Regions from separate parts of the Colwellia sp. MB3u-8 genome, predicted to be linked through region 1. Evidence: predicted binding sites of a transcription regulator. Region 1 holds the regulator's gene; each other region holds the start of a gene.

Region 1 (10,732 bases):
ATTTGACGTAGAACAAGAGATTAAAATATCTTCTTCACGCCAAGCTGCCGATCTCAAAAATAAAATATTCAGTTATATTGATAATGTCATTATTTCTCAGGGCACACTAAGGATACATGCTGAGTTAGTACAGGTTATCACCCAAGAAAACAGTGACAGCAAAATTTATATTGCCAAAGGCTCACCGGCGACCTTTGAACAAACGCTTCAAGATGGTAGCCCAATCAATTTGCAAGCCAATGAAATCCGTTATGAGCCGAGTATGAATACCGTCGTTATTTCAGGCAATGCCCTCCTTAGCCAAGAAGGTAGTAAAGTGAGTGGCAGTAAAATCACCTATAATTTTGCCACCGAGTATGTCAACGCTGAAAGCCTAGACAATGATAAAGTTGAAACCGTATTACAGCCGAAGAACAAAATTAAATTGCCTATAAAATCAAAGGATAAGCAAGAGTAAATGTCAACTTCTACATTATCAGCAACCGGCCTTGCCAAGTCCTATAAAGGCAGAAAAGTTGTTAAAAACGTCAGTATGCACGTCTCAGCTGGACAAATAGTTGGCTTATTAGGGCCAAATGGCGCAGGTAAGACTACCTCTTTTTATATGATTGTTGGCTTGGTGAAGAACGACAGTGGCTCAATTGTCTTAAATGATGAAGATATAACCTTACTGCCAATGCACGAGCGCGCGAGAAAAGGTATTGGTTATTTACCACAAGAAGCCTCTATTTTTCGTAAGTTATCGGTCAATGACAATATCATGGCCATTTTACAAACACGTAAATCACTTAGTGACGTTGACCGACAAGAAAAACTTGAACATTTATTAGAAGAGTTCAACATAGGCCATATAAAAGATAACTTAGGCATGAGTTTATCTGGCGGTGAGCGCCGACGAGTTGAAATAGCACGGGCATTAGCCGCAGATCCTAAATTTATACTACTGGATGAACCCTTTGCCGGTGTTGACCCGATTTCGGTAGGTGATATAAAAAAAATTATCCTACACTTAAAAGATCGTGGCATAGGTATTTTAATCACAGATCACAATGTGCGAGAAACACTCGATGTTTGTGAACATGCCTACATCGTTAGTCATGGTGAACTTATCGCTGAAGGTAATTCAAAGCAAATTCTTGCAAATCAGCATGTAAGAGATGTATACCTTGGCGAACAATTCACGCTATAGTGAATGAAACCAATTGAATTAATGAATTTGAATAGGGAAAATAAAACGTAAATGCGTCCTACTCTGCAACTCCGTATCGGACAACAGTTAACGATGACCCCGCAATTGCAGCAGGCGATCAAACTGTTGCAATTATCGACTTTGGATCTTCAACTAGAGATTCAAGAAGCACTTGAAAGTAACCCTTTGCTTGAAGTTGACGAAACGCACGATAACAATTCAGAAAATACCCCTGACCATTTAGAAGCAGGATATTCGGTAACTGTAGGCGAAAACTCAGCAGCAGCATCCTCTGATGGCAGCGAAGACTCCACTCCCTCGATAGACGAAATTAGCTCCTCTGAAGGTTTAGCAAAAACAGACATCCCCGAAGAACTAAATAGCGATAGCACATGGGATGATAACTTCAGTGCCGGTGTCAGTAGTGGCGGTGTTGGCCATGCCTCAGAAGATTATACTTATCAAGGTGAAACGAAAGACTCATTACAAGACCATCTAATTTGGCAGATGGAACTAACGCCCTTTAGTGACACTGACAGAACCATTGCCATTGCCATTATTGAAGCCATAGATGAAGCAGGTTATTTAACGGTTTCAGCCGAAGAGATCTTAGAGAGTGTCGGTATTGATGGTGTAGAACTTGATGAGATTGAAGTGGTGTTAAAGCGTATTAACGTATTTGACCCCGTTGGTGTAGCCGCCCGCTCAATTCCCGAGTGCTTGCGTATTCAGCTTAATCAATTTGCTAAAGATACCCCTTGGTTAGCAGAAAGCAAAATCGCCGTCAGCGAGTATATTGATTTGCTCGGTAATCGCGATTATCGTCAATTGATGCGTAAATTACGCTTGAAAGAAGAGCAATTACGCGAAGTTATTCGCCTAATACAAAGCTTAGATCCCCGTCCAGGTGATAGCGTCATCAAAAGTGAAGAACAATATGTTATCCCAGACGTGTCTGTTGAAAAGAAAAACGGCCGCTGGACAGTAGAGCTCAATCCTGACACTGCCCCTAAACTATCGGTTAATCAGCAATACGCGGCTATGTCTCGTTCAATGAAGTCATCTACTGATAATCAATTTATTCGCTCTAACTTGCAAGAAGCAAAATGGTTTATTAAAAGCTTAGAAAGCCGTAACGAAACGCTTTTAAAGGTTTCAAATTGCATTGTGCAACGTCAACAAGGATTTTTTGAACACGGACCTGAGTCGATGCGCCCTATGGTATTGAACGATATTGCCGAAGCCGTAGATATGCATGAATCAACTATTTCTCGTGTAACCACGCAAAAATATATGCACACGCCTAGAGGAATTTTTGAACTTAAGTACTTTTTTTCGAGCCACGTAAGTACTGAAAACGGCGGCGAATGTTCATCAACGGCTATTCGAGAATTAATTAAAAAGCTAGTGGCTGCCGAAGTGCCTGCAAAGCCACTCAGCGACAGTAAAATGGCAGATATTTTAGCAGAGCAAGGTATACAAGTGGCAAGGCGTACCATTGCCAAATATCGAGAGTCACTTGCTATACCGCCATCAAATCAACGTAAAAGCCTATTGTAGGCAGTTTTATTCAGCCAATAAAGAGGATTGAAGTATATGCAAATTAATCTTACTGGACACCATGTCGATGTTACTGATTCATTACGTGATTATGTCAATGGCAAGTTTGAAAAACTAGAGCGTCATTTTGATCATATCAATAATGTACATGTAGTATTAACGGTAGAAAAACAGAATCAGATTGCTGAATCAACAGTGCACTTAAGTGGCACTGAAGTTCATGCTAAGGCACAACATAGTGACATGTATGCATCGATTGATGCATTAATTGACAAGCTAGATCGCCAAATATTGAAATATAAAGGCAAAATCAACAAACATTAGCGCCATTTCGCTACAGGTCTTAGAAGTTTATGAAGTTGCAAGACATCTTAACCCCGGACTGCACTATTTGTGCAGCACCGGGTGCCAGTAAAAAACGTATATTAGAATATTTAAGTCGCTTGGCCGCCGATAAACTCGACAGCCATGATACTTTTCAGCTCTTAGAAAGCTTAGTTAAGCGCGAAAGAATGGGCTCAACCGGCATAGGTAATGGCATTGCTATACCTCATGGCCGTCTAGAAAATGCTACGCCTACTAAACCTATTGCCGTGGTTATTACCACAGAACAAGCGATTAATTTTGACGCTATTGATCATCGTCCCGTTGATATTTTTATTGCCTTATTCGTTCCTGAAGAAGAATGCCAGAGCCACTTGAGTACGCTGCAAAGTATCGCAAAAATCTTTCGTGACAAGCAATTTTGCAAGCAAGTGCGTAAATGCAAAAGTAATCAAGAACTGTTTCAGTTAATACAACAAGCGAGTTAAACACGGATGAAATTAATTATTGTAAGTGGCCGTTCAGGATCAGGGAAAAGTGTTGCACTGCGTGTTTTAGAGGATTTAGGTTATTATTGTGTTGATAATATCCCTGTCAACTTGTTACCCGCACTGACCCATACGGTTATTAATGATTATGAAAATGTTGCCGTAAGTCTCGATGTTCGTAACCTGCCTGCCGATCCTAACGACGTACCCGAAATTATTGAATACCTGCCCAATGCAGTAGAATTGAGCATACTGTATTTAGATGCTGATGATAGTGACCTTATTCGCCGGTTCAGTGAAACCCGACGTTTACATCCGCTGATCAAGCAAAATATTGCGCTAGACCAAGCGATTGCCTTGGAGAAAAAATTACTTGAGCCCATCGCTAGTCGGGCAGACTTATACATCAATACCAGTCAACTAACGCCGCACCAACTCGCTGACTTAGTGAGAGAACGAATTCTGGGTAAAACGTCTGGCTCAATGGTGGTTGTGTTTGAATCATTTGGTTTTAAACATGGTGTACCACAAGATGCAGATTATGTTTTTGATGCACGCTTTTTACCTAACCCATTTTGGGATAAAGAGCTAAAAGGCTACACAGGTTTAGACAAACCGGTACAAGACTTTCTGGCTAGCCAGCCTATTGTGACTAAATTTGTTTGGCAAATTAACAGTTTTATGATGACCTGGTTACCCCACTTAGAACGTAATAATCGCAGTTATATCACCATTGCCATTGGTTGTACGGGTGGCAAGCATCGTTCGGTCTATATTGCCGAATTACTGGCAAATAATATGCGTAAAGAGCGTAAAGATGTACAATCTCGCCACCGTGACTTAACCGTTGAAGGCACGTAAGCTAAGATGAGCAAACATACGAGCCGCAATGTACTTATCATCAATAAACTTGGGCTACATGCCCGAGCGGCTTCAAAGCTTGCCCAATTAAGCCAAAAATTTACCGCTAAAGTCATTATTGAATTAGACGAAAACCGAGCAGACGCGAATAGTATTATGGGGCTAATGCTGCTGGCAGGCGCCCAAGGTAAAACCGTCAAGGTTATTGCCTCTGGCCAAGATGCTGAACAAGCCCTAGCAGAAATTTGCCAACTCTTTAGTAACAAATTTAATGAAGCCGAATAGTAACTGAGCGCTTTATCCTGGTTAAGTACGTGCTTAAGTCAATAAAAAAGCTGCTAAAACGGCTAGATTACGGTAAACTCTACGCGGATAATTATTAACGAACCCTAGTGACTAAAATAATATACTAGCCAATTTAGCGCTAGATTAAAGCCTTTAGAATAAGCGAAATAACTCAAGCATACCCGTTTTCAACTTTGTCTCCTGAGTCGCACTACCGTTCAAATCTATCGGTGCTTATGTTTATTTGCTATAACCAAACCTTAATAGTTATCTCTCATAATAGGATCTGTTTAACTTTCTGGGTTAACATTGAACTCGCTTCAGTGGCTTTAGATAAACCCTAAGATAATAGTGTTAGTTTGAAATGGCTATAACGTGTTTACGCTTCTATGTAGCCAGCGACACATCATGTGTTTGCTGAGCCTACCTACTAAACAACTGCACTAAAGTCAGTTCAACAACCCCTGATAATTTTCAGTTTTCGTTTTACAACGGCAAAAGGTGAATATATGCCGGAAGGTTCTAAACAAGAATACAATCATCAACGCCTTCAGCAGGTTAACGATGCCCTCGATAGTGGTATGTTTGTCCATGTCCGCAAGCTATTGCAAGACATGCCCGCTTACGATCTCGCTTTATTATTAGAGTCATCGCCAACCAAAAGCCGTGTCGCACTTTGGCAGCTTATTGATGCCGATCATCACGGTGATGTGCTCGAAGAGTTAAACGAAGAAGTTCGAAAAGGCATTCTGAAAAACATTCATCCAGAAAAACTAGCTGCCGTTGCAGAGGGAATGGATGTTGATGATTTAGCTGAAGTGTTCAGAACACTGCCTGACACAGTTTATCAGGAAGTGCTTAACGCGATGGACTGGCAAGATCGCCATCGTGTTGAAGCTGCTCTTTCATTTGAGGAAGACACGGCCGGCGGTATCATGAATACCGATACCATCTCTATTCGTCCTGATGTTACGGTAGATGTGGTGCTACGTTATTTACGACTACGCGGTGAATTACCTGAAGCAACCGACTCTTTTTATGTGGTTGACAGAGCCGATCATTTCCTCGGTTCAGTATCTTTATCTGCCATTGTTACGGCCAAAGCAGAAACCATTATCTCAGACCTCATCAATAAAGATATTCAAGCCATTACCGCCGATATGAATGAAAAAGATGTCGCGCAGCTATTTGAGCGCTACGATTGGTTTTCTGCCCCTGTTGTCGATCACGAAGCGCGACTACTGGGTCGTATTACCATCGATGATGTTATTGATATTATTCGTGAGGAAGCCGAGCATTCTATGATGAGTATGGCGGGTCTAGATGACGAGGCTGACACCTTTGCTCCGGTCTTAAAAAGTACCCAACGCCGTTCTATTTGGTTAGGCGTGAACTTAATCACCGCTCTCATGGCTGTCGCAGTGTCGAGTATGTTTGAAGGCATTTTAAATCAACTGGCTATTTTGGCGGTGTTAAACTCTTTGGTGCCTAGCATGGGCGGCGTCGCAGGCAACCAAACCTTAACCTTAGTTATCCGCGCTATGGCCTTAGGCCATGTCGGTGAAAGTAACTCGCGAATTTTGCTCTATAAAGAATTGGCCATTGGATTTTTTAATGGTCTAATTTGGGCCGTGTTAATCGCTTCGGTTGTGGCAATTTGGCAGCAAAACTTAATGCTGGGCGCCATCATTGCCTTTGCCATGTTAATGAATATGACGGCGGCTGGCATTGCTGGTGTTACCGTGCCATTAATGTTGAAAAAAATGAATATAGATCCCGCATTAGCCGGTAGTGTCATTTTGACAACAGTTACCGATGTCGTGGGTATATTTGCATTTTTAGGCACAGCGACCTTGCTGCTAGGACAATAAACCATAGCGATAAGCTTTCAGTTTAAAGCTGTCAGTAAACAACTGAAACTAGTTACTGTTCACTTGTTTTTTCTGACAGCTGACAGCTGACAGCTTTGAACTTCAAACTTCTATTATTTTTAGCTGCCCGCTACTTGCATCTGGTTAACAATAATAGAACCGGTGCGAATACTGCCTCGCATATCGGTATCCTTACCAATAGCGACAATACCAGCAAAAATATCCTGTAATTTACCCGCAATGGTAATTTCATCCACTGGATAAGCTATTTCACCATTTTCCACCCAAAAACCTGCTGCACCGCGAGAATAGTCACCCGTTACTACATTCACACCTTGCCCCATCAACTCGGTTACTAACAAACCCGTGCCTAAAGTTTTTAACATCGCATCAAAATCACCGCCTTGGCCTGCGCCTTTCATGCCGAGTTGCCAATTATGAATACCACCGGCATGACCGGTTGATTTCATGCCTAACTTACGCGCTGAATAGCTAGTTAACAGGTAAGTGGCTAAACGGCCATCCGTAATAATTTCACGATCTAGGGTAGCGACACCTTCGGCATCAAAAGCACTACTTGCCAAGGCCTTTTTCAAATGAGGGCGTTCACTGATGCTTAAAAATTCAGGAAAAACTTGTTGGCCAATGGCGTCCATCAAAAAAGAAGACTGTCGATACAAATTACCACCACTAATCGCGGCAATAAAATGGCCAAATAAGCTATTGGCCACATCAGCTCGAAACATCACAGGTACTTTAGCGGTCGCTAACTTACGAGCACCTAAGCGTGATAATGTTTCTTTAGCCGCTTGTTGCCCTATGTGGGCTGCACTTTCCATAGCATCAAACTCACGACTCACGGTATAAGCATAGTCGCGCTGCATGTCATCACCTTCTTTGGCAATCATCACACAACTTAAATTATGGCGCGTACTCGGATAGCCCACTAGCTGACCCTGACTATTGCCGTAAACTTTAAAACCTTCAAAGCTCTCTAATGTGGCGCCGTCTGAATTAGTAATACGTTTATCATAGCCAAGTGCGGTGTCTTCACAGGTTTTTGCTAAACTAATCGCTTGCTCTGTGGTTAACGCTTTAGGGTGATATAAATCTAAGTCTTCAGGCGTCATCGACAATAAATCTTTATCTGCCATACCTGAGCACTCATCAACAGAGGTATATTTAGCAATATTTACCGCGGCTTCTATGGCTTGTTTTAAAGCTTTTTCAGATAAATCAGCCGTAGAAGCACTACCTTTACGACCGTCTTTGTAAACGGTTATGCCAAGCCCACCATCACTGGTAAATTCAACATTTTCGACCTCGCCTAAACGGGTACTCACGCTAAGACCTTGTTGGCGACTCATCGCTACTTCAGCACCATCGGCTCCGAGTGATTTGGCCATTGTCATGGCGTCATTAACACGTTTTTTCACATGTTCTATTTGCATTTGAATACTATCTGAATCGCTCATAGGTAAATTATTTCTCACTTTTTATCGATACATGCAACAGGAATGTTTTTGCTGATACTGCTTTGTTGTATACTAAAGGTAATTATCACTTTATTGCTTAACATTATGCCCCACTCTGCCAACGATATCGATGAATTAGAAGAAGAATTACTGAGTAAATCAGAAATAAAACGAGAAATGCATCGACTGCAAGACTTTGGCCTGATCATAGTCAAAATGTCGAAGCATCAACGCAGCAAGCTACCGCTAACTGATGAACTGAAAGCCGCTATGGTGCTAGCAGATAAAATCACCAATAAGCATGAAGCTATGCGTCGTCATGTCCGTCATGTCGCGAAAATACTGTCTGAAATGGATCTTGAGCCGATTAAACAGGCGATGGATGTTATGGCCAATAAACATCAACAAGAGTCGGTCAAATTTGAAAAGCTCGAAAAATTGCGTGACGACCTGATAGCAAACGGTAATGACACCATTGAAGCCTTGTTAGCCGAATGCGACAGCATGGAAAGGCAAAAGCTGAGACAATTAGTCCGTCAGGCGAAAAAAGAGCACAGTGCTGAAAAAATTGGCAAACATTACCGTGACTTGTTTACTTACTTAAAAGAACACGTAGTTTTTAAGTAGCTAAAGCTATAAGTACCTAACGCTTAAATAGCTAGAGTTTAAATCGCTATTAAAAAAAATAGCCCTGATAACGGCACAAAAAAAGCGCCTTGATTTAAAGCTAAATCAAGGCGCTTTTTCAAACGCACGATTATAAAATACTAAACTTACTAAATACTTTATAAAGTTCAGTACCTTGATTGACACTCGCCGAAGCAAAATGCAAAATCGGTATGACACTATGATCTAAGGTTATATAGTGTAGTGGGTCACCATCACCATAATTATCCATACGTAGAATACGCGCTAATGGCTCTCCTGCCGCTAAAGGCTGACCAAATTGAGCCAAGTAATCCACCATGCCCCCCATGGGTGAATATAGTGCCTTGTAATCGGCTAACATACAGCTATAACGCGTCATAGTTTTCGGTTGGTAATCTTGGCTATTGATCACACCTTGATACTGCAGATAACTTAAAATACCTAACGCATCTTCACGGGCAACCTCTAAATCAATCTGCTCTTGTGAGCCCAACTCAACGGTAAAACTCTCTTTGATAATAACATCTTGCCCTTGATTAGCCTGAGTTTTAGTTATAAGAAAGTCACGGCCAAGGGCAGCAAAGGTCTGCTGTAACTGCCACCAAGGACAGAAAGTGGCTTCATCTAATGCGCCACCAAAGTCGTTAGGAATCAATAAAGTATGGGGAATATCAAAGTACTTTGCACTGGCTATGGCATATTCAGGACAATATAAGTGCTTACTCGAAATCGGCCCAGTGTGTAGATCTAAAACAATATCAGCTTGATGTGCTAGCCGTTGCAGTTGAAAGGCAATACGTTGCCCTGTCGTCAGGCCGTAAATATTATGATTTAACTTTTCGGTTATTTGCTGCAGCATTAACGCTTTAAACGCGCGCTCAATTTCAGCATTAGTAGCGGTTAAATGCGCGCGTGCAAACGGCGCAATAATATCAGCATCAAAATGAAACATCCGGTTCCAATTAACGCCAGTAATGGGATCAAATCGTCCTAAGGTATATTCCCCGTTTTTATGATTACAAGCGACAGGGTTGGCATAAGGCACGAGCGTAATGCTGCCATTTAATTCAAGGGTTTTTAATTGCTCTAGTAACTGAAAAATAACCGCATTGCCCTGCACTTCTGCGCCATGCATATTAGCCTGTATATAAACATCAGGCCCCTGCTGTTTACCCTTAATACGATAAACCGGCACGGTAAGCGCAGCACCACTGGCCATTTCACCCACATGCATCACTTCTTTACTGATTAAATTCATAAATAATCTCTTACCAATCAAACGACTTTATTGACTAGGTTAACGTAAATACCAAGCTGCAGGCTGTGCTGCACGTACTTGCTCAATTTTGCCTTGCTGTAAAACATATTCAGCGGCAATTTGATGACAAAGAAAAAACGGCATACTTTCAGTAAACCCATATGCGCCGGCTAAACCAAAAATTAATTGGTCATCCACATCAACATCACTGGCTATTGCCAAGGTACCCAATTTATCTAAACTGGTACAAAGCGGGCCATGTAGATCAAAATAACAAGGGCTTGCTGCTGACTCTCTAAGCATAGTGACAGGAAAGGGCTGCTCTGTAATTGCCGGCCGAATTAAATGATTAATGCCGCCGGCAAGTACTAATTGTTGCTGCTGAAAGTTTTGTTTACGGTCAACAACCGAAGTCACGTAATAACCCATGTCAGCAACGGCAAAACGACCTAGCTCTAGCCAGAGTTCGCTAACACCTGCCTGCGCTTTTATTTTTGCTAAGTCGGCAACAATTTGTTTCCAGCTTAGGCCTTGCCCTGTTTGCAGGTAATCGACACCTAGGCCACCGCCTAAATCTAAGACTTCTAACCTCATACCCAATTGTTCTGCTAGCGATAACAATGGCGTGACCATTTGTGACCAAAGCTCAAACATCCGATCATTGCTGAGCATATTTCCCCATTGGAAAATATGCAAGCCATTAATATTTAACGCCGAAAAGTGACTAACTTTTATAGTTTGCCACTCTTGGCAAGATAAACCAAAAGGCGTCA
Region 2 (10,732 bases), on a different contig from region 1:
CATCATGTTGAAAAATCAGTTCTTTGTTGGCGATAACCAGTTCATCGGCACGCTTTGCTTTTTCATCGTGTTGAAAGCTCAGTTCTTTATTGGCGACAACCAGTTCAGCGGCACACTTTTTTTCTTTGTTTTTTTGAGTCACTTTGTATTACTCACTTTACTGACTTAAGTCAGTAATATTTTTTTTGTCTTACCTTTTTATATATTTACACTAACAACGTTCATAGGGATTTTCAATGTCAAAAAAAAGCAAGGATCTAGCCTTGTAAAACTGGGGTCAGGGTCAACTTTAAAACTGGGGTCAGGGTCAACTTAAGTCTAGTCTTTAGCATTTGATTAATTTAGAAGCTAAAAATTGAACGACTTAGTGTTGAGTTATTAGGCTAACTAATGCCACATTCCGGACGTTTTTATGAATGAAAAATCGACCTCAAAACAGTCAGCAAAGATACGATAGCGGACGTTCCCAGCAGATGTGAATATGTGGCTTTTGATGATGGATTTTTGCCAGTAAGTCGTTCAGCCTGAGTGTGAACAATGCCACCAAAGCAGTCACTCGACAAAAATATTTTTTTGGTTTAAAAAGAAGAATTACACTCAAGTAGTGCTAATTATTTAACGATATTAGCCAGAAGTATTTACCTATCTATTTTAACAAAGGATACTTAATCCTATGGTGATGCTTTACAGGTATTTCTTATGGTAAATGAGTTAACAAACTCCAACCTATTGGATGAATCATTTAGTTGGTTATGCAAACAACGCAAACACTTCCCTGCTAATAGTGATGTGTGGCATTGTCGATTTCATTGGCAAAGTATCAAAGCCAAATTAATACATGATTTATCAACGAATCGTTTCATTTTTCAACCACTACAAAAGGTAACAAAAGCTTCAGGTGAAGTTATTCACTTATGGACATCAATCGATAGTGTGGTATTGAAATTGTTATCATTGGTGTTATCACATTATTTACCGTCATCTAAGCTGTGTACACACTTAAAAGGGCATGGTGGTAGTAAACAAACAGTAACTTCAATACAAGCTGAAATACCGAATAATACCTTTGTATTTAGAACGGATGTTAAATCGTATTATGAGTCCATCAATCACGAAATATTGTTAGACAAGTTATCGGTTTACATTAAAGATAAAATGGTGATGAACTTATTATCACAATACTTAAAAAGAAGTGTTGAATCAGGTGGTTTATTTAAAGATATAAAACAAGGTATATCATCAGGTTGTCCGTTAAGCCCTTTGATATCGAATTTTTACCTTTATGAGTTAGATAAATAAATGGAAGATAAACCTGTTTTCTATCGACGTTACATGGATGACATTATTGTATTATCACCAACAAGGTGGAAATTACGTAAAGCCATAAAAACGGTCAACCGACATTTTGAAATACTAAAGTTAAAACAACACCCTGATAAAACTGATATTGGTAGAATTAGCCATGGTTTTGATTTTTTAGGTTATCAATTTGGGCAAGAAAAAATAACGGTTTCAATACGAACAATACAAAATCACATACGTCGAATAACGCAGCTTTATGAGCAAAAAAAGCATCTACCAAACTGGAAGATGCTTATTGATGATTATCGACAACATTGGGTTACATGGGTTTATTCAGGCATACCGTCGTCGATAATTAATTTCGATACTGAATCAGTAGAATTAAGATTGTTTCTTAAATCGACGTGATGCTAAACCAATCATTCCTAATGCAAAAATCGCAAGTGTCGATGGTTCCGGGACATCAGTAGCCTGGGCAAAAGTGACCGTCTCTAACTCAAGGAGTTTGAACTGGCTTAACCCAGCACCGCCTAAAATGTTTACGTTCCCGTTGTAGTAGGCTGACGCGTTATTTGCGTAACCGGCGCTATGAGTACCTGCACCATTAACACCGATAGCATGAGCGTATCCGCCCGTCAAATTGTGTCCGCCCCCGAATGTAGGAAAATATGAGTCTAACGTTACTATGGCTACGTTAGCATTTAGGGTGTTGACTAACTGGCGGGAGTTGTTGGTTAGGTTGAATATAAATGCATTATCCGTTTTGCTATATGTCCCGTCCGCGTCCCAGGCGATGTCGGTGTATCCTCCTAACAATGAAACGACGCCAGTTGTGTCTATAACTTTCATTATTGATACCGTGTCGAGTACGCCATCCACGCCATCATGCCACTGTTGGGGCGTAGCTCCTGTCGTACCGTACCAAATGCTATCCCAATCCAGATCACCTTGACCTAACCATGACTCTAGCTGTGTAGCGCCAGCATCATCTAGCAAAACGCTACTTGCATCTATAATACCAGAGTGTGCCGGGAAACTGCCGACGGCTATCGCTAGGCTAGCCAGCGCTACATTTAAAAATTTAAATTTCATTTGTGTTCCTTATATCCCTTTCCATAATTTTGGTAGGTAATCGTTGTTAAAGTAATTTATGAATCCCCGCACATTAATACAAAAATCATGCCAAACTTAAAATATCAAACAATTTCAATGTGATGATAATTTAAAAATTTTAAATTATGTAAAACTGTAAAATAACCTGACACCAAACAACTCATCAATCAGCTGAATTGATGGCATAATATTAACAAACTGTAACTTAAATTGGTTTTAGTATATAAACATAATTAGATGATTAAATTCCATCTTCAACATAGCAACAAGAATTATAATTATTAACTTTAAGCCACCTAAAATAGCCACTTCAGTAGTGTAATTGATTAAAACTAAGTGGTGCTAATTGTTGTATTTCATCACTTCAACACTGCTACAGAACAATATATTCAATAGCTTTCCACCACCTACAAAAGGACTTGTAATCAGTTGGCTTAAAATGTCATTCGTTGCTATCACTACAAACACAAGATATTGATTTTAATTAATAAATCATATGCTCTTATATTAATGATTTTCGAATAGCACAAGGTAATAAAATTTAATATATGCGTACTGACGGAGTTTTATCCGTTGTTAGGGGAAGTTAAATATTGTCAAAGTGATCTTTGACTTATAACTGTAACTTTAGCTTGATTGTTAACATCTAAAATTTGAATTCCACAGTCGGCTTTGAGCTTAAACCCGACCCACAAATGAGCAAGGAATTTCAGTTAGTATTGCCATAATTATGGTCAAGGATACACAAAAGCTAATGACCGCTTATGGCTATCAGTTGTCGTAATACCCTATGACCGCTTTGGTGGCTTTATTGCCAGTCGATAGGGCACTGGTTAAGAAATGAAATCAGCGTCTCTTGCAAGCTCTTTGCAGTCGTTCGCAGTAAAATGATATCTGACTCAACCAAGCTAATATCGTGCAGTCAACATTATTACTGACATGCCATCAAACGCCTACCTTTAGCCAAATTAAGGAGTGTCAGGTTTTTTTACACACAATAACGCCCTGTAAAAGTTGAAATTCCCTTCAGCCCAGTGTTTACTGGTTTTTTATCCCAATGCATGTGTCCATTTATTTTACATATCCATATATCTGGAAAATCAAAAAACTCGCTAAAACATTGTATTAGAAGATCGACTTTCTGCCCCGGCTCCTATGGCAAGTACCAGAGGCAGGGCACTAAAAACCGTGGTAAAACCGGTCATGACTATCGGCCGAAAACGCTGAGTAGATGCTTTACGCAAGGCCACCTGAAACGCATAACAAAGCGCCAGCAAGTCCTATCAACATCAAACCTAAGCCATTAGCTCAAATATCCATGACTGCTTACCTAATTAATTGCTATTTTTCAAAAGATTAGTGTCAGAAACTTTTACAAACTTAAAAACATTAAAATTACTGATTTTTTAAGTTATTGAAATAATATAATATTATATTTTTGGCATGGTAAATGCTTTATCATGGTACATGCTTTATATTATTTATTTGATGACGCATCAAATTAGCAATTACCCAAGCGTACAAATATACGAAGGAATTAAAGGGAGTATCAAATGAAAAATATATTTTTAACCGGCGGTTTACTTTTGGTCATGTCCACTAGTGCCGCGGCAACTTTTATAACACCAGACAGTGTTTTTTCATCTAACAGCGCTAGCAATACTGCAAATGTACTAATTGAAAATGCATTAGATGCGACCTATTTAGCACCTATGCCGGGAAGTGGGGGGTACGGAACATCCACCTATGCCAACCAGTCATTTAATACATGGACGTTTGATTTCAATACTGCTACTAATCTCGATACCGCTTATATTTGGGATTACTATGGCCATAGTCCAACGGAATGGAGCCTAAGTTTTTTTAATGCAGCTAGTGGTGGTGGTAGCACATTGTCTTCACATAATTTTTCCATGCCAAATCCAGCCCCGGACGCTCACGACAGTGATCTATACACAATCAATTTCGCGCCTGTAGCCGACGTGATGTCCGTCACCCTAACAAATACAAATACTTCTGTACGAGGAGGCGTCGGCCTTGCTGAAGTTCACTTTGGTGGAGAGGCTGCGACGCACGTACCCGAACCATCAACCCTTGCTATCTTTGCATTAGGTTTAATGGGTCTAGCATCACGTCGCTTTAAGAAACAAGCTTAAGTAATAGGTGCGTTTCACTGTCTATATCCAGTCTGGACGACCGTATGCCTGAATAAAAACATGTAACCAACCTTGTCGATAATCATCAATAACCGGCGATAAGGGGCAGCCTCTGGATATACCGCATGGTATAGACTTAAACGTACGGCCCCTTTCAACGCTGCGTTTCACAACCTGCACTAAAAAGCGCCAGATAGACGGGTCGGCCATGTCTTTATCAAGCGGCCTGAGCAATATTGTATGGTCAATGGTCTCATAGTAGCCCTTCACATCAGTTTTCATCACGTCGTGATAATCCGCCATGGCCTTTGATATGTGTACAGTGCGGGGATAATGCCAATGCATCGGCTAAGGCCATGGCTAACATCTTTAATACCAGGGCATCTTGTGATGACCACACATGAATACTTTCACCATCGGCTTTAGTCACCACGCTCAGTGGCAGAAAGGTGTAATTCTGCTTGTTGAGTTTTTTTAGCAGTTCCTGTCGAATCCTGTGCCAATGAAAACGCAGATGCCAGATGTCTGCATTGGCGGGAAAATTAACCCGCTGCTTACACAACCATGAGTAGGCTGTATTGAGTGTGGTTGAGTTAAAGATAGCGTTAAGGTTTAGTGCCAACAAAGGGTGTTAAGTCTTGTCTTTTGCCATTGAAATGATTCTGCTCACGCCAGTGTAGCTTAAACACACATCACCTAAAACTGAGAGAAAAAGCCTACGTTCTGCATCTTCTTCATAGATATATTCTTAACGATCACCACGCGAAGTGACGTGGTAAAGCGCGCCTGTGTATTCCATTCTTAATGGTCTAGACATTTCAAACTCCTTTTGAAATTTGTTTGGCCTAACTTATGCGCTTCATCATAGAGGCAAAAGGCAAGACCTGACACTCTATTTTGACACTCTATTTGATGTGATGTGTATTTCTTTGAGTTTCCATGTGCTGAATAGTATTTACTGGGGTGGCCCCGACATTTACGCTACGCTAGTTAAATTTCTCTTTTGATGTTTCATTTTCTAGTGTTTTCCCAGTATGCCATATATTTTTCTATTAATTTACCTACCGTACCATCTTCTTTTAGCTCAGCAAGCCTTTTATTGAAATATACTATATGATTGATAAATTTAGATTTATTTGAAAAGGCTTGATAAGCGGCAGGAGTAATTACAGGTTTTGGCAAGTATTCAATTTCATTTTGGAGTCCCATTTCTATCATTTGGGTTCTTCCAGAATATAATCCGAGAATTACATATTCAAGACGGTCTAAAACAATCATTTTTAGAGCTTGCCTAATTTCTGTAACTTGATAAACCTTAAGGTTATCTTCTGCATATAAGTCAAATTCCTTTCCAAAAGAGTCACCTATAATTGCTCCACCTTGTTTACCCACAAGATCTTTCCATTCAGTAAATGAAAATGATTTTCCTTTTTTAACAAATATAACAACTGGATCTAAGGTATATGATTCATTGGGATATATGAGATATTTAAGGCGTTCGTCATTCTTATATATACCTAAAATCAAATCAACCCCCCCAGTTTTAGCAACTTTCTGAAGACGCTTCCATGGGCCGACAGCTATTGAATTTACTTTTATCCCTAGCTCTCCAAATATGATAGAAGTTAGCTCTGCACTTACCCCTATAATCTTATCCCCCTCTTTCCACATAAATGGAGGATATTGATTATGCCCTGATGCTATCAGAACTTCCCCTGAATATGCTGAAGTTGATAACACCATCATAATGGTTAGAATTAACGAAAATATTGTCTTTTCCATATGTCCTTAATAAAAAATAACCAATAAAAACTCACTGAATCAGCACCTTATGAAACCATCTTAATTTAATTCATCTAAACATTGAGGAAAGGTTAGCAACAACGTCCAAATAATAGCAGGAAAAATTTGAGACTAAGTGAAACCTAGCCAACTGTCACTCCTACCTTATTTACTTTCACTTAACTGACCTTAGTATCAAGATGTTACCATGTTTATTTTTTAAACAACAGAAGTAGAATTCTTCCCCACGTTACTCACTTAACTTAAAACTCTGAGCCTTAAAACCAAAATAAACTGGAACAACTAATTGCTAAAAGTGAAAATAGGCTTGAAAAAAATAATAGATAATTTGAAAGAAACACCATTATCCAAACCAAAAAATCATCTTAACTCTAAACGTTCAGTTGAGCGCCGAACTTGCAAGGAAATTTTGCCAAATTAGTGTCGTTTATTTGGGTCAAGATCACTGTCGTAAGAGCTGTCGTTTAAGAAACAAATGCTAAGCTAACGTCCGCTCAAGTATCTAAACTGCCTTTAGCAGGGATGAATTTGGTTCACAAAGAACGACCGTTTTATGGCAATTGTTAGCCTTACTTCTTAGTGGTCAATGGTCATTATTAGTGACCCCCTTCATTTACAGTAAAGAACTTTATTGCTCGGCTATTGGCACAGAGTTATTAACTAACGGGATTGGTAAATAACTCTGTGCCAATGTAGCTTAATCAGCTAGTGTCATGAGAACACCAATAAAGACTGTAAATCTACAATTTTAATAACGGCAAACCATATAATATGGTGAAATATTAGGTTAATTTGTTGTGGTTTCCCATAATGACAGTGTTACTTGAGCCAAGTGCATAGGCATGTAACTTTATTTATATTGCCTATGGAGTAGTTGCTACTCAATGTGGCTTTAGCAAAGATACAGTAAACAACTTTATTGTTCTCCTACACTAATGCTCACTAGGATAAGGTTGATTTGAGTTTTGGTATTGAATATGTGCCAACGACATGTGCAACCGCTTTTTCATCACCTTCAGAATATAAAGAAACTTCACCAACGATTAGTGACTTCCCCACTTTTAACAGAGTACATTTAGCAATAATATCTTTCGTTGATGAGGGCTTTCTCATAAAGTTAATTGTCAGACTGGTGGTAACCGCAAGTGCAACTATGCCTATTTCACCTAGAATAGCGACGTATAAAGCACAATCAGCAACCGTCATTAAAACCGGGCCAGATACAGTACCACCTGGCCTTAATTCATCAAATCCAACCCTGTGTCTTACCCTTGCTGACTGTGCGCCAACAGCTTCAACAGTGCACTTAGCCTGAGGAAAGTCTGTTTTCATAAAATTTTCAATTTCTTGCTTAGTTGCCAAAATAGTTCTCCAAAATAGTGCTTCAAAAAAGCCCAGACAAGGGCGAATAATAGCTTAACGTGTCAAGCCTAGTGTGTGCCTACGCCTTGAAATAATTTCGCTTTATTGTCTTATTAGCGGTAACTAATAATAGCCAGCAACAATAAACAATAAACAATAACAATAGACAGTAAACATTTTAAGGACGCTTAAGTTCTATAGTTTTAGCTGTTAAGCTAAAGTGATTTCCACCCATTTTACCAACAGAATCAATTAATTCTTGCTTTATATTGCCGTCTTCATATAAGTCATCTCTGACATAAACGCACTTTACATCCAAAAGAATAACCGTGCCACCCGTCGGCAAATCACTGATCGGAATTATTTCTCTTAAGGTACACTCGTAACGTATGGGTGAGTCTTTCACTGAGCGCGGCATTACTTGCTCACTAGCGCAGCGCTCAACGTTAGCGAAATCGAATTCACTTTCATCTTTATCAAGACTGGCACTGGTCAGGTTCATTTTTTCTAATAAAGCGGAGTTAACTATATTGACCACACATTCGCCGGTTGCCATTAAGTTTTGCAAGGTATCTTTTTCAATACCACTGCGCTGCGTTACCTGGGTATAAAGCAGCACAGGAGGATTACAGCTGGCAACAGTGAAAAATGAATAAGGGGCTAAATTATCAATACCCTCGGGTGAACGGGTGCTAATCCATGCAATGGGTCTGGGCGTTACGCCGCCATTGAGGAGACGATATTTTTCTTGGTTTTCTAATACTGAGACATCAAAAATCATTGGTTACTCCATCTCCTAGTGTTCAAGTTTAACAGCAGATACTCTAGGCTTTCTTTACCGCTAATACGCTGTTTTCCCGCTAAAAAAAATAAGTGACTATGATAAATTAAGGCTATAAATTTCAACAAGAAATTACAATAAGAAATGACTAAAGGTTTTGCAGCGCTACCGCTAGCAAAACCTTTAGCAAACTTATTGCTGTTTTACTTTAACTGCTTAAGCTAGTCACGTTGGTACAAAGCCTCAATCGTACTTGATTCTATCGTGTGTATATTTATCATGTAGCCTGCTAATGCACCAGAAGCGTTTTCTGGTAAGTCAATTTTCGCTAGCGAAAGTGCATGTATTGTAAAGCGGTAGTGATGTAAACCGTCGCCTTTAGGCGGGCAAGCGCCACTAAAAGCGGCAATACTGAAATCATTTTCTATTTGAGTACTACCTTTAAGGGCACTATTTTTTTTATTCGCTGCCCCCCTGGGTATTTCCAACACAGTCAGCGGAATATTTATTACCTGCCAATGCCACCAACCACTACCTGACGCTGTATCAGGATCATAAGCGGTAATGGCAAAACTTTTTGTGCCTTCGGGCGCGCCAGACCATTTAAGGTGTGGCGACAGATCGTCTCCTGAACAACTATAGCCTTTAAATTCATGTGTTTTAGCCATAAATTCTCCTTGCGCAATATCCTGACTAGATAATGTCAGCGGCGCTGAAAATGCCGTTGATGAAATGCTAAGTGATAAAACTGAAAAAAATTTAAGTGTATTAAACATAATAACCCTTTTTTATAGCTATGTAATTTGCTCGAAAACGCCACTTAAAGGCATTCGCCACTCTTTTACATCGACTTGATCTTGGCAGTACCTACATGGATCTAGGTCCTTATTTTTTGTCTGCAACAAAAAAATGCCCCTATATCCTATACATAAAAAATCCGATGATTAACCTCATCGGATTTTTCTCCTTAGTCCATAAAGCCAGCATTAAGCCTTTACGACTAAAATGCCTGAGTGCCTATAGCTTTATACTGTCTTTAAAGATTATTCAGCAAATTTATGCACAACACTTAATTTAAAAGTACGACCTAAAGGATTATGTGTGAACGGGTCATAGTTTAAATCTAAACGAGCAAAAGAAGGCTCTTCATCCGTTAAGTTACTCACGGTTAAGTTCAATTTGGTCTGATCTTCATTAAAGCGATAGTTATAACTTAAATCAAACTGTACCTGGCTATCAATGACTTGACCTCGAGTGTTAGTGGTAAATAACTCCTCTCGTTCATCTTTATAATCACCAACATAATAAGTAGATAAGCTAACATTGTGATTATCAAAATCAAAACTATTGATCATAGTCGCTTTATACTTGGGTATTGGACGATTCGAGTTAGTCTTGTTCAGGAAACCAGCCGCGTCAAAAGTTTCAGACAAACCATCGCCACTGACTTCGTATTCAGCCGTATAGGTTCCATTCATGTTTAAGGTCCAGTAGTCGGTAACATTTAACCGTAATTGCACATCAACACCACTGGTTTTAACATCAGAACCATTGATTATATTAGTTTCAATTCGCTCTACTGTCTTTGCGTTACCAGGCTCTGTCCATCGCACTTGGTCAACATAAGGTTGCTTACCGGCAACGGCAGCTGATAATACCGCATTATAATTTTCAACAATAATGGGGTCGCTTAGATCAAATGACCAAAAATCAACTGTTGCGAATAAACGGTCGCCCCAAAATTCACCAATAATGCCAAAGTTTAACGCAACCGCTGATTCAGGCGCCAAAGCATTATTACCTTGAGTATCTACGGCTTTAAAAGCACCTGCAGCCCCCACATAAGAAAGAGTTGTATTAGTCCCTTCTAATTGATTTAGTGTTGGTCCTCTAAAAGTAGTACTAGCAGAGCCACGTAATGAAAAATTATCATTTATGGTATATTGCGCTGATACTTTTGGATCTATGGTATTACCGACTTCTCCGCCGTAATCCTCATATCGCAAAGCAACTTGCATATTTAAATCGTCTGATACCGGTAACGCAAGCTCACCAAATACGGCAAAAATACTTTGAGATGAATCTTGATTTAGCTCACCACTACGAAAATGAAAAACACCAGTAGGGTTTGCACAATCTGTTTCTCCAAGCACTGGACATGGATTTATGGCTAAATTACCTAAGTCATTAACTTCATTAGTAAAAGACTCATTTC
Region 3 (10,732 bases), on a different contig from region 1:
TTATTATTGCTGGTCCCGCAGGTTCTTACTTCAAAGAAGGGTTAAGTCCGATTTCTGTTTATGTGGCTGACGAGTTTCGTCGCGCCGTTAAAGGCGGTGTCGGTGAAGCTAAAACCGGTGGTAATTATGCTGCAAGCCTTTATGCCTCTGAAGACGTTATTAAGTTGGGTTACTCACAAGTTTTATGGCTAGACGCTATTGAAGGTCGTTTTATAGAAGAAGTGGGTGCTATGAATATATGTTTTGTTTATGAAGGCAAACATATCTATACACCTTCACTTAGCGGCAGTATTTTACCTGGAATTACGCGTGATTCAATTTTAAAATTGGCACCCACACTCGGCTACGAAATATCTGAGCAGCGTTTAGATATTGAACAAATATTAGCGGATATTGACAGTGGAAAAATAACCGAAGTTTTTGGTTGTGGTACCGCGGCGGTTATAGCGCCTGTTGGGAAACTTAGTTTTAAAAATAATGAATACGTTATTAATAAAAATCAAGCGGGGGAAGTTGCTAAGCGTTTATATGATGAATTAACCGGCATTCAATATGGCACCCGTGAAGATAAATTTGGTTGGATAGAATCAATTTAATTAAAAATATCACTCGATAGTTTGTTTATCTTCAATCGTTAGGTACTGAGGTACTGAGGTACTGAGTTATTGGTTCTGGTCAAACGGCATAAGTCACATTTATTGTGGACTGTTCAACTCAATTTCAGAGCAGTCGCCGTTTGATGTATGTAAGCTGATCTGATGGTAATATCTGATATCAGCTTCAACATCTCCTTTCATGCCATGGCGTGTTAAATGAGAAAGTTTTAATAGCCATTCATTTTTCAAGCCAAGCTACCGAAGAACCGCTCAACTACAGCGTTATCCCAGCACGCCTCACGGCCACTCATCGAGGCAGTCATATGGTTATTCTTTAGCTGCGATTGAAAACGATGACTCGTATATTGTGAGTTTATATCATTATGAAATATCATCTCTTTAGTTGGTTGCCTAAGGTTCAGTGCCATTTGCATTGCTCGTTCAACTAACAATATAGCCTAGTTCACTGCCTAGCTTAATAGCGCAATAATTTGTGCACCATAAAGCTCAAGCTTTGTTTTACCTATGCCATTAACCTCTAATAGTTGATTTAAATTTTTGGGATTTCTGCGTGCGATATCCATCAAGCTAGCGTCATGAAAAATAACAAATGATGGCACGCCTCTTTCTTTAGCCCACAAGGCTCTTTGTTGCCTAAGTTTTTCAAAGTTAGCTTGTTCTTCTGTTGTTAAATCATTCTCAATAGCGGGTTTTGATTTTTGAGCTTGCTTGGATTTTGTACTCTTTTGCACCTTAAGTTGTATCTTACATTCCCCTTTTAATAAAGGCCGCGATTTTTCGGTTAATTTTAACACGCCATAATCCATTTCAACCGCTAAATAGCCCATTGAAATAAGCTGCCTAAATACCGTCTGCCATTCAGTTGCGATAAGTTCACTGCCAATATTATAAGTTGAGAGTTTATCGTGGTTAAGGCTGGTTATTTTTGGTGTTTTTTTACCGGTAAGTACATCAATTTGATGACCAACGCCAAACCTTTGGCCTGTTCTATAAACCGTAGATAGCGCTTTTCTGGCGGCACTTGTGCCATCCCATGTTACGGGAGGATTCAAACAATTATCACAATTATCACAAGGTTCTGCTAATGTTTCACCAAAATAATTTAATAGCACTTGTCTGCGGCATGAACTAACTTCACAATAACCTAGTAAGGCATCTATCTTACGCTGTGTGAGATATTTAAATTGTTCATTGCCATCACTTTGACTGGCCATTTGTTTTAGTTTAATCACATCTTGCATACCATAAGCTAACCAAGTGTTAGCTGGCAGTCCATCTCGACCGGCTCGTCCGGTTTCTTGATAATAGGCCTCGATACTTTTAGGTAAATTTAAATGCGCCACAAATCGTACGTCGGGCTTGTCAATGCCCATACCAAAGGCAATGGTGGCGACAATAATAATGCCGTCTTCTCTCAGGAACCGTTGTTGGTTATTATCTTTAATATAACTGGCTAAACCGGCATGATAGGGCAGGGCAATTTTGCCTTGTTCAGATAACCACTGGGCGGTTGTGTCTACCGACTTTCTCGATAGACAATAAACAATACCCGCATCGTTGGTATGTTCGGCATTAATAAACTGCAGCAGCTTTTCTTTGCTATTTTTCTGTTCACTGATCCTATATTGAATATTGGGTCGGTCGAAACTGTGTATAAAAGTTTTAGCGCCGGTTAAATTTAAAACCTGAACGATTTCCTCTCGGGTTTTCATATCAGCGGTAGCGGTTAAGGCAATTTTAGGCGTGTTGGGGTATCGATGACCTATGATGGAAAGTTTTTGATATTCAGGTCTAAAATCATGGCCCCATTGCGAAACACAATGAGCCTCATCAAAGGCAAATAATGCAATAGTGACTTTATCAATAAGGTTAAGAAAATAATCACCTAATAATCTTTCAGGCGCAACATATAATAAGTCTATATTACCTGACATTACCAGCTGCTCTACGCGCCTTTGTTCTTCATAATCTTGTGATGAATTTAAGAATTCAGCTTTTACCCCTTGTAGCTTTAAGGCATCGACTTGATCTTTCATTAAAGCGATCAGTGGCGATACCACGATACCAACACCATCTAAAACTATCGCCGGTATTTGATAACATAATGACTTACCGCCACCCGTTGGCATCAGGGTGAAGACATCAGTGCCACTGATTAATTCACTAATGATATTTGCTTGTTGATGGCGAAAACCAGCGTATCCAAAGGTGTTTTGTAACACTGATTTTGCGGTGTTGATATCCAAATTAAGTTCCTTGATAAAACTAGATCATATTAAGTCAGCATATTTTTAACTACAGCGGTTATAAACAACCTAGACTAAAAATTTAACCATAAACAGCCCCAAAATCTAATAGATTTTACATAGATTATTTTGAGGGTCCAGCATTCGGTGAAGATAGCATTAATGGCGACATAAATGAACACAAGGCAAGTGGATGTTGGCGACTGGTCGTCGTAGCGGGCATTTATGCTTAAGTATCGACATATTTTATCATGTAAAGATGTTTCAACGAGCTTTAAAATATATTTTCGTTATATAACCCCACTTTTTTAACCGCCGTTTGATGAATAAGCCTCGTATAATGTGGGCCTTATGTTAATTATTCTGCTTGTACCGCTTCTTATTATTAATATAAATGCAAATGATAGGTGTTATCATTTGCATTTAGGTTTAGGCTTAGTTAATATTAAATTCTTCATTAATTAAGGTTTTAATATAAAAAGTAAAAACATGACATCTAACACTCAATATCATCATAAAAATAAAATAGCACTTGGTGCACAGGCCGTAGCTGCTGCTCTTGTCTTTAGCAGCCCACAGGTATACGCAGAAAACAACGGAGAAAATTGTGAAAAAGATAGCGGTGTTAAGTGCGAAACAAAGCAAATTAATCAATCAGATGAAGCGATTGAATTAATTAGAGTTCACGGCTCTAAAACCTCGGTATATTTACATCCTGCCTCTGGTGATATGCGCCGTGTTGCTGCACTTGTTGATACGCCTCAAATTATTACAGTATTAACACAAGACCAAATTTTAGAAGCAGGTAAAACGGATCTTAAAGATATTTTGTCTGCGCAAGCGGGAATTACTTTAGGGACGGGTGAAAACGGCAACGCTTTTGGTGACCGTTATATTATTCGTGGCCACGAAGCGCGCAGTGACGTATTTGTTGACGGTTTAAGAGACCCTGGCATGAGTACCCGCGAAAGTTTTGCTACTGAGCGTGTTGAAATTACCAAAGGACCCAGTTCAACTTTCGCAGGCCGAGGATCATCAGGTGGTGCGGTGAACAGTATTACTAAAAAAGCGTCAGTAAATTATAATTTTGGTCGTGTTGATGCCGGTTTAGGTAGCGATGAATATAAACGTGTCACATTAGATTATAATTTACCCCTGTCAGAAAATTCTGCTATTCGACTCAATGCTTTAGTCTCTGATGAGGATAAACCAGGCCGTGAAGACATTTCAAATGAAAGAAATGGCGTGCAATTATCAGGGGTATATTTACCCACACAAGCACTATCCATTACCGCCGATGGCTACTATTTAGATGCTGAAGATGTGCCTGACCTAGGCAGTTATTATGACCGTGATGCAAGAGCTCCTGTTGAAGACATTCCTGTTTATGCACAAGCGTCAGACTTTTTAACCTCTAAAGTAAAAACATTCACCTTAAGAACTGAATATGAAGTGAATGATGATATTGTTCTCTATAACGCCACACGTTTTGGTGAGACCAAAAATGGTTATATTACTACCGGTGCAAGTGGTACAACCCGTGCCGCTAGCGATCTCGAAGCGCCAGGCGAACAAACCATAAATTTAAGCACCCATCAAGGTTATCAAGATGTTTCGTACGCGAGTACGCAGTTCAACTTATTCTGGAATACGAAAGTGTTTGATTTAGAGAATAACTTTGTATTTGGTCTCGAATATAGCGATGAAAGCGTTAAAAATGGTGTTTATGACATTAATTATAACAACGCAACTAATTGCATAACATCTGGTCGTCGTGGTGATAGAGAAGGTTATTGTATTGTTGACGGTACGGGTAATCAGGTCAGTGATATTGCTCAGTTGATGGGAAGAACTTATACCCGCGGTGACAAGGATGCCGTACTTGATATCGAAACAGTGTCAGTTTACCTCATTGATACCGTGCAGTTAACCGACCAACTTGACGTTTATTATGGTGCTAGGTTAGACAATTTTGATTATAGTAATGACGCAACAAGTAGAGGCACTTCGGCGCTTTATGCTTATTCAGACACTATGTATAACGGTAATCTTGGCTTAATATACGATTTTTCAAAAGACCTTAATGTTTATGCAAATTACAGCACAGCAACCAACATTAATGGTGGTGAGACTGACTTAGGCGCAAACTGTGGTTATGGTGGTGTTTGTGGTAATGCGACTCAAGTACCTGATTCAGAGCCTGAACGGGTAGAAAACATTGAGCTTGGCACTAAATTAATGTTGCTTGATGATAATTTCTTGTTTAGTGCCTCTATTTTTCAAATCACTAAAAATGATGTCATGGAAAGCGTAGGTGACGACGATTACGCCACCTTGGGTACCTTAAATACGGGCGAGAATAGAGTAAGAGGTATTGAAATTGGCTTTGTGGGTAATCTAACCGATGAGTTAAGTGTACAGTTTTCTGCAACATCAATGGACTCTGAAGTTGTAGACTCTATAAATGAAGACAGTATTGGCCTAGCGTTAAGTAACTTTGCTGAAAAAAGTGTTTATTTACAATTAAGATATGAAATTAATGAGTCATTTGTTGTCGGTGGTGATTACGCTTACCAAAGTGAAATGTACGCAGGTCAGCCAGATACTGCTGCTGGTTATGATAGCGTAAATAATCAATACAGTGTTGTGGTTCCTAGCTACCAAGTGGTTAACTTATTTGCTAACTATTACGCGACAAATGACTTAAGTTTTAGATTAAACATTGGTAATGCCTTTGATGAAAAATATTGGACGGCGGCATATCGTTCTGGTTCATTTATGTATTTAGGCAGTGCTACCAGTACCAAACTTACCGCAACGTATGAATTTTAATTAAAAAGGCAAAGTAAAAGTAATGATTGTTATTGAAAAAATATTATCCAAAGAAGAAGTTAATGCTTATCGTCAACAGCTCACTAACGATATTTGGGGCGACGGTAAAAACACCGCGATGGGCATGGCGGCTTCGGTTAAAAATAACAATCAAGCTGATGCCAATAATACCCATGTGCGTCAATTAGCTAACCAGCTATTGTCGCGCATTGGTGAAACACCTAAATTGGTTTCAGCCGCTTTACCACATAAAATATTTCCACCCTGTTTTAATCGTTACAGTGATACGCAAGAGTATGGTTATCACGTTGATGCGGCGATCATGAGAATTCCTGGTACGACAGAGGTTTTACGTAGCGATATGTCAATGACCACATTTTTAAGTGAGCCTGAGGAGTATGAAGGAGGGGAGTTAATTATCTCTACCGAATTTGGCCATCAGTCAATTAAGCTGCCGGCCGGTTATGCTGTGGTTTATCCCTCAAGTAGCTTACATAAAGTCACGGCGGTTACTCAAGGTCAGCGAGTCGCCGCAATTACATGGATGCAAAGCATGATAGCGGATGTTAGTCTGCGTCAAAATTTGTATCAACTAGATCAAAGTATACAAAACCTGATCACAGAGAATAAAACCTCCCGCACAGAACTAGACAGTTTACATAATGTTTACCATAACTTAATTCGAAATTTTGCCCAGCTATAGTCATGGTTTGGCTCGGTTGGCTTTTTCTAGTTAAGAAAAAATTAAGAAAAAGTTAAGCAAAAATCACGAAAAAGTTGAACATCACAAAGTGCTGTTCAACTAAACATTCAGCGCAAAACTCAATAGCACACGTTTACCCGACTCAATTTTAGAGACACTATGCTCATACTTGTCGGGCCGAAATAAGTAAACCCGATTAAATAAATTTATAATACAGTGTGAACACTTAAATACCCCACCTACTTTAGGCGTTTGTATGACAAAATTAAGCTTGTAATAACGTCCTGATTGCACGGGATCACTGTGTGTCATTACACTATGGTTAGTCGGGTAAGTGACATAATTAATAGAAAAAATTTGACTACTGAAAATTGCTCTATTTTTTACTTTAGCGATCATAGCCACTCCATTATTTTACGCCTAGTCATCATTATCGACAACATACTCAAGACACTTGCTTAAGACACCAGCTCAATACAGATGGATATTGGGTTGACCTAAGCCAATCACAAGCGGTAAACCTGTTGCGACTTTACCTAATCATTAAAATAGTTGCTGGTTGGCTAATCCTCTAACGTATCTAAATAAAAAGTTAGCTATTATTAAAAGGGCTATCCACTTAGCCCGACCAACCACTACATGTTGTGGTCCCTTTCTTTTGTCATTTAGGTCTTGTTGGTGCGCTTAGCGAAAGCTAGCAACCCGTTATTCCTAACGTCCGCTTCAAGCTCATTCCTGCCATTGGTATTTCACATCTTAATGCTAACTAATGCCACAATCGAGACATTAAATTTAATACTGACAGGCATGTTTAAATGACCTCTTTCTGCTTCAAAGTAGACCTTATCTAAAAAGATAATTTACTCATAGGGGTAACAAGGGATTGCTAATTCTATGATGTTGGTTTATTACTATTTTTTATGATGAATGGGTTAACAAACTCCAACCTATTGGATGAATCATTTAGTTGGTTATGTAAACAACGAAAACATTTCCCTGTGAATAGTGATGTGTGGCATTGTCGATTTCATTGGAAAAGTATTAAACCCAAATTAATACGTGATTTATCAACCAACCGTTTCACTTTTCAACCACTACAAAAGGTAACGAAATCATCAGGTGAAGTTATTCACCTATGGACATCAATCGATAGTTTAGTATTGAAGTTGTTATCACGGGTATTACATCGTTATTTACCGTCTTCTAAGCTGTGTACACACTTAAAAGGGCATGGTGGCAGCAAACATACCGTTACAGAGATACAACATGATTTACACAACAATACGTTTGTATTTCGAACTGACGTAAAATCGTATTATGAATCAATAAATCATGAAATATTGTTAAAAAAGTTATCGGTTTACATTAAAGACAAGATGGTGATGAACTTAATATCACAATATTTAAAACGAAGCATTGAATCAGGTGGATTATTTAAAGATATCAAACAAGGTATTTCATCGGGTTGCCCATTAAGCCCCTTGATATCGAGTTTCTATCTTTATGAATTAGATAAAGAAATGCAAGATAAACCCGTTTTCTATCGAAGATATATGGATGACATCATTGTATTATCATCTTCAAGGTGGAAATTACGTAAAGCCATAAAAAAGGTTAATCAACATTTTGAAAAACTAAAGTTAAAACAACACCCTGATAAAACAACTATTGGTAGAATTACTAATGGGTTTGATTTTTTAGGGTATCAGTTTGGAAAAGAAAAAATAACAGTTTCAAAAAGAACATTACAAAATCACATACGTCGATTATCGCAGCTTTATGAGCAAAAAAAGCATCTACCAAATTGGAAGATGCTTCTTGATGATTATCGACAACATTGGGTTACATGGGTTTATTCAGGCATACCGTCGTCAATAATTAATTTTGATTCTGAATCAATAAACTTAAGATTTTTTCTTAAATCGACGTGATGCTAAACCAATCATTCCTAATGCGAAAATAGCTAGAGTCGATGGCTCCGGCACATTGGCTGATCTCACCAAAAACGTAGAATAACGTTCATTTGTATTTGTTTTATAAGAATCATAATTCGAATTTCTGCCCATAACGTGGGCGTAACCGTTCATATCACTATAAGCATAAGACATCGAACCTGTATTGTCCGCAAACCACCCCAAACTCATATTCGGGGTGTTCTCTCCTATTATAGCCTTTAATCCTGTATATGGTTCCGCCCCACTATAATTGCTGTATTCAGCGCCTGTGTCATATCGGTTAACATCAGTGCTTAACGGTGCCAACATATTGTCCCATAACTCGATTACTTGCTGCATGTCGGCTAATTGCCAGCCGCTATACGTTGTCACCAGCATGCTGGAAACTTCTGTGTATGTGTGCTGGTTGTTAACTCCGAAATCCATCCACTGCAATCCCGTCGTCGTGTCCACGAAAGTCTCATCTGCCGCATTAATAATCCCGGCACTCGATGCACTACTCATCGTTAACGCTATCGCGAGACTAATTATCTTTAAAGTTTTCATCTATATTTATTCCCTTATTCAAATAACCCGTTCTAAGGTCTGTGATCAACATATAACGTCATTGGCTTGTGGTGCAGTACCAAGCAAATATCACACCAACCTTAAAATACAATGCAACTTCAATTAGATATAAAACATCACTAATATAAGTAAGTTAGAAGTGTAAAAAAAGCTGACACTAAAAATATTTTTGATTTTGTCATTGGCTATGTTCCATTAAGCCTTTGATATATCGTTCGTTAGCTAAGTTTCGGTTAACAACCATGATGACAACCCCCATTTCATCGACCAAAACCTAAATCGTCTACGCTCACCGAGCAGCAATCTGAAAAATTTTTCAATACCCCAAAAATAAAGACCAAACACTATATTTGATTAACCAACTGGAACCGCTTTAAGTCGTTAAATCTGAATGCCTCACTGTCACACTAGCTTGATTAAACGTCACAGCAGGGAATTAGGTAGGAAGTGTTATCGCTTTAACCATGATAAAAAACTTTTCGTTACTATATAAGGTCAGCAATATGACCTTTAGCTGACTGTAAAAAAAGCTGACACTATCAAATAATTACTTCCGCTTTGCGCACAAAGTGATCGTTAATAATTCAAAAGTGTATGACTGCTGTGGTGGCTCAGTTCTCTGTCAGAGTAAATACAAGTCTATGCCTCCTAAAAGCTCATTGTTGACGTAACCACATGAAAAGCTTAATGTCAGCATAGAGCGAGCAGCGGACGTTTCTTTATTAAACCCTACAAGGAACAATATATGGAAGTTTTTAATTAAGTCTTTAATAACGGCTATGTACCATTATGAGATAAGCGATGAAAGCAACACACAACCAGACCCAGCAATTGTTGCATTGTCCGCGGCGGTAGATATATTAAAAGACGTGACTCAAGATGAAATAATTTTCCTTAAAAAGGTTTAATGTGATTTTAGTGCATCACATAGTGACCCTGAATTTAGAGAATGTTGTTTCGATTTTATAGAAAATTACATTGATGATCATGAGGGAAATTGGCTTTAATTTAACTCTTAATTTAGTTCATTATTAGCGTTTTTATTGTGGAAGCTCATTATTTTGACAGTGTTATGGGGAGAGGGAATGACAGAATATGATTATAACTTTGAAGCAAACAGATTAAAAAATTTGCAAGATCAAACATTGACCGCTGATGTAATTAACGGGACTGTCATATTGGGATGTTTACCTGATAGCTCTGAGATTGATTTTGCATCGTTTTTAGTAGATAAAATTCAGATGGAAAAATTGAAAAACAGTAATTTCAGAGAGCTTGTTTTACCTCTCTTAGGGATATTATCGGAGTATCGAAAACAGCATGATATTTTTCCAAATCAAGATTGTATTTTGGAAATTTTCGACAGTAGCCTTTCTTTGAAATGGTTGGAAAATGATGGTGCGGAAAAATTAATTTCCAAGCATGTGGTTAAGTAAATCGTGATGTAACATAGATATAATATGAATATTTAAAATATTTAATTCAATAATAGCAATTAATTATTAATACATGGAGTATATTAAAATGACAACTGAGTTCAATATTTATCATGGGTCTTCTGACTTTGATTCTGACTTAAAGAATTACGAAGACTCGCATTTCACGAAATTTCCAGAAATGATGCCATGGATTGGAGGTGAGTATAATGAACAGGAGATAAAAATATTAGTTGTCGGTGAAAGTTATTTCTTCAAAGAGGCAACATTTCACCATAATACTTCGAATTGGTACTCAAAAACATTTAAAGACAACCTGAGCGATAAAATTGGGGATTTAAGTAAAAGGAGTGGGCACAGAGTTAGGCACCATATA

What was found. Region 1 encodes sigma-54, which starts transcription at its own class of promoters, with help from an activator protein. Its sites were predicted from a motif close to GTTGGCACGNNNNTNGNNT; they were not measured.
Region 2: a site for sigma-54 is predicted at 3,853-3,871, ahead of H4J54_RS19555 (PEP-CTERM sorting domain-containing protein). Genes of this name have one in related genera too.
Region 3: a site for sigma-54 is predicted at 8,981-8,999, ahead of H4J54_RS19440 (PEP-CTERM sorting domain-containing protein). Genes of this name have one in related genera too.

Annotation. Positions count from the first base shown of each region.
Region 1 covers NZ_JACGVA010000068.1:259,686-270,417, reverse strand. The annotation lists gene lptA (lipopolysaccharide transport periplasmic protein LptA) at 1-457, shown strand, start outside; gene lptB (LPS export ABC transporter ATP-binding protein) at 458-1,189, shown strand; gene H4J54_RS13630 (RNA polymerase factor sigma-54) at 1,241-2,749, shown strand; gene hpf (ribosome hibernation promoting factor) at 2,786-3,073, shown strand; gene ptsN (PTS IIA-like nitrogen regulatory protein PtsN) at 3,103-3,561, shown strand; gene rapZ (RNase adapter RapZ) at 3,568-4,422, shown strand; gene H4J54_RS13610 (HPr family phosphocarrier protein) at 4,429-4,707, shown strand; gene mgtE (magnesium transporter) at 5,217-6,578, shown strand; gene pmbA (metalloprotease PmbA) at 6,698-8,053, opposite strand; gene yjgA (ribosome biogenesis factor YjgA) at 8,147-8,680, shown strand; gene H4J54_RS13590 (succinylglutamate desuccinylase/aspartoacylase family protein) at 8,811-9,959, opposite strand; gene H4J54_RS13585 (PLP-dependent decarboxylase) at 9,999-10,732, opposite strand, start outside.
Region 2 covers NZ_JACGVA010000070.1:25,230-35,961, reverse strand. The annotation lists gene H4J54_RS15245 (EAL domain-containing protein) at 1-142, opposite strand, end outside; partial or broken gene H4J54_RS15240 (reverse transcriptase domain-containing protein) at 700-1,710, shown strand; gene H4J54_RS15235 (PEP_CTERM-anchored TLD domain-containing protein) at 1,684-2,394, opposite strand; partial or broken gene H4J54_RS19815 (efflux RND transporter permease subunit) at 3,549-3,671, opposite strand; gene H4J54_RS19555 (PEP-CTERM sorting domain-containing protein) at 3,969-4,571, shown strand; gene H4J54_RS15220 (hypothetical protein) at 4,593-4,841, opposite strand; gene H4J54_RS15215 (hypothetical protein) at 4,843-5,196, opposite strand; gene H4J54_RS15210 (ABC transporter substrate-binding protein) at 5,583-6,353, opposite strand; gene H4J54_RS15205 (PaaI family thioesterase) at 7,317-7,736, opposite strand; gene H4J54_RS15200 (flavin reductase family protein) at 7,915-8,517, opposite strand; gene H4J54_RS15195 (YbhB/YbcL family Raf kinase inhibitor-like protein) at 8,739-9,293, opposite strand; gene H4J54_RS15190 (TonB-dependent receptor domain-containing protein) at 9,561-10,732, opposite strand, start outside.
Region 3 covers NZ_JACGVA010000064.1:63,078-73,809, forward strand. The annotation lists gene H4J54_RS10685 (branched-chain amino acid aminotransferase) at 1-596, shown strand, start outside; gene recQ (DNA helicase RecQ) at 1,067-2,863, opposite strand; gene H4J54_RS10700 (TonB-dependent siderophore receptor) at 3,353-5,695, shown strand; gene H4J54_RS10705 (Fe2+-dependent dioxygenase) at 5,718-6,398, shown strand; gene H4J54_RS10710 (2OG-Fe(II) oxygenase) at 6,498-6,797, opposite strand; gene H4J54_RS10715 (reverse transcriptase/maturase family protein) at 7,319-8,329, shown strand; gene H4J54_RS19440 (PEP-CTERM sorting domain-containing protein) at 8,303-8,899, opposite strand; gene H4J54_RS10725 (hypothetical protein) at 10,006-10,356, shown strand; gene H4J54_RS10730 (hypothetical protein) at 10,445-10,732, shown strand, end outside.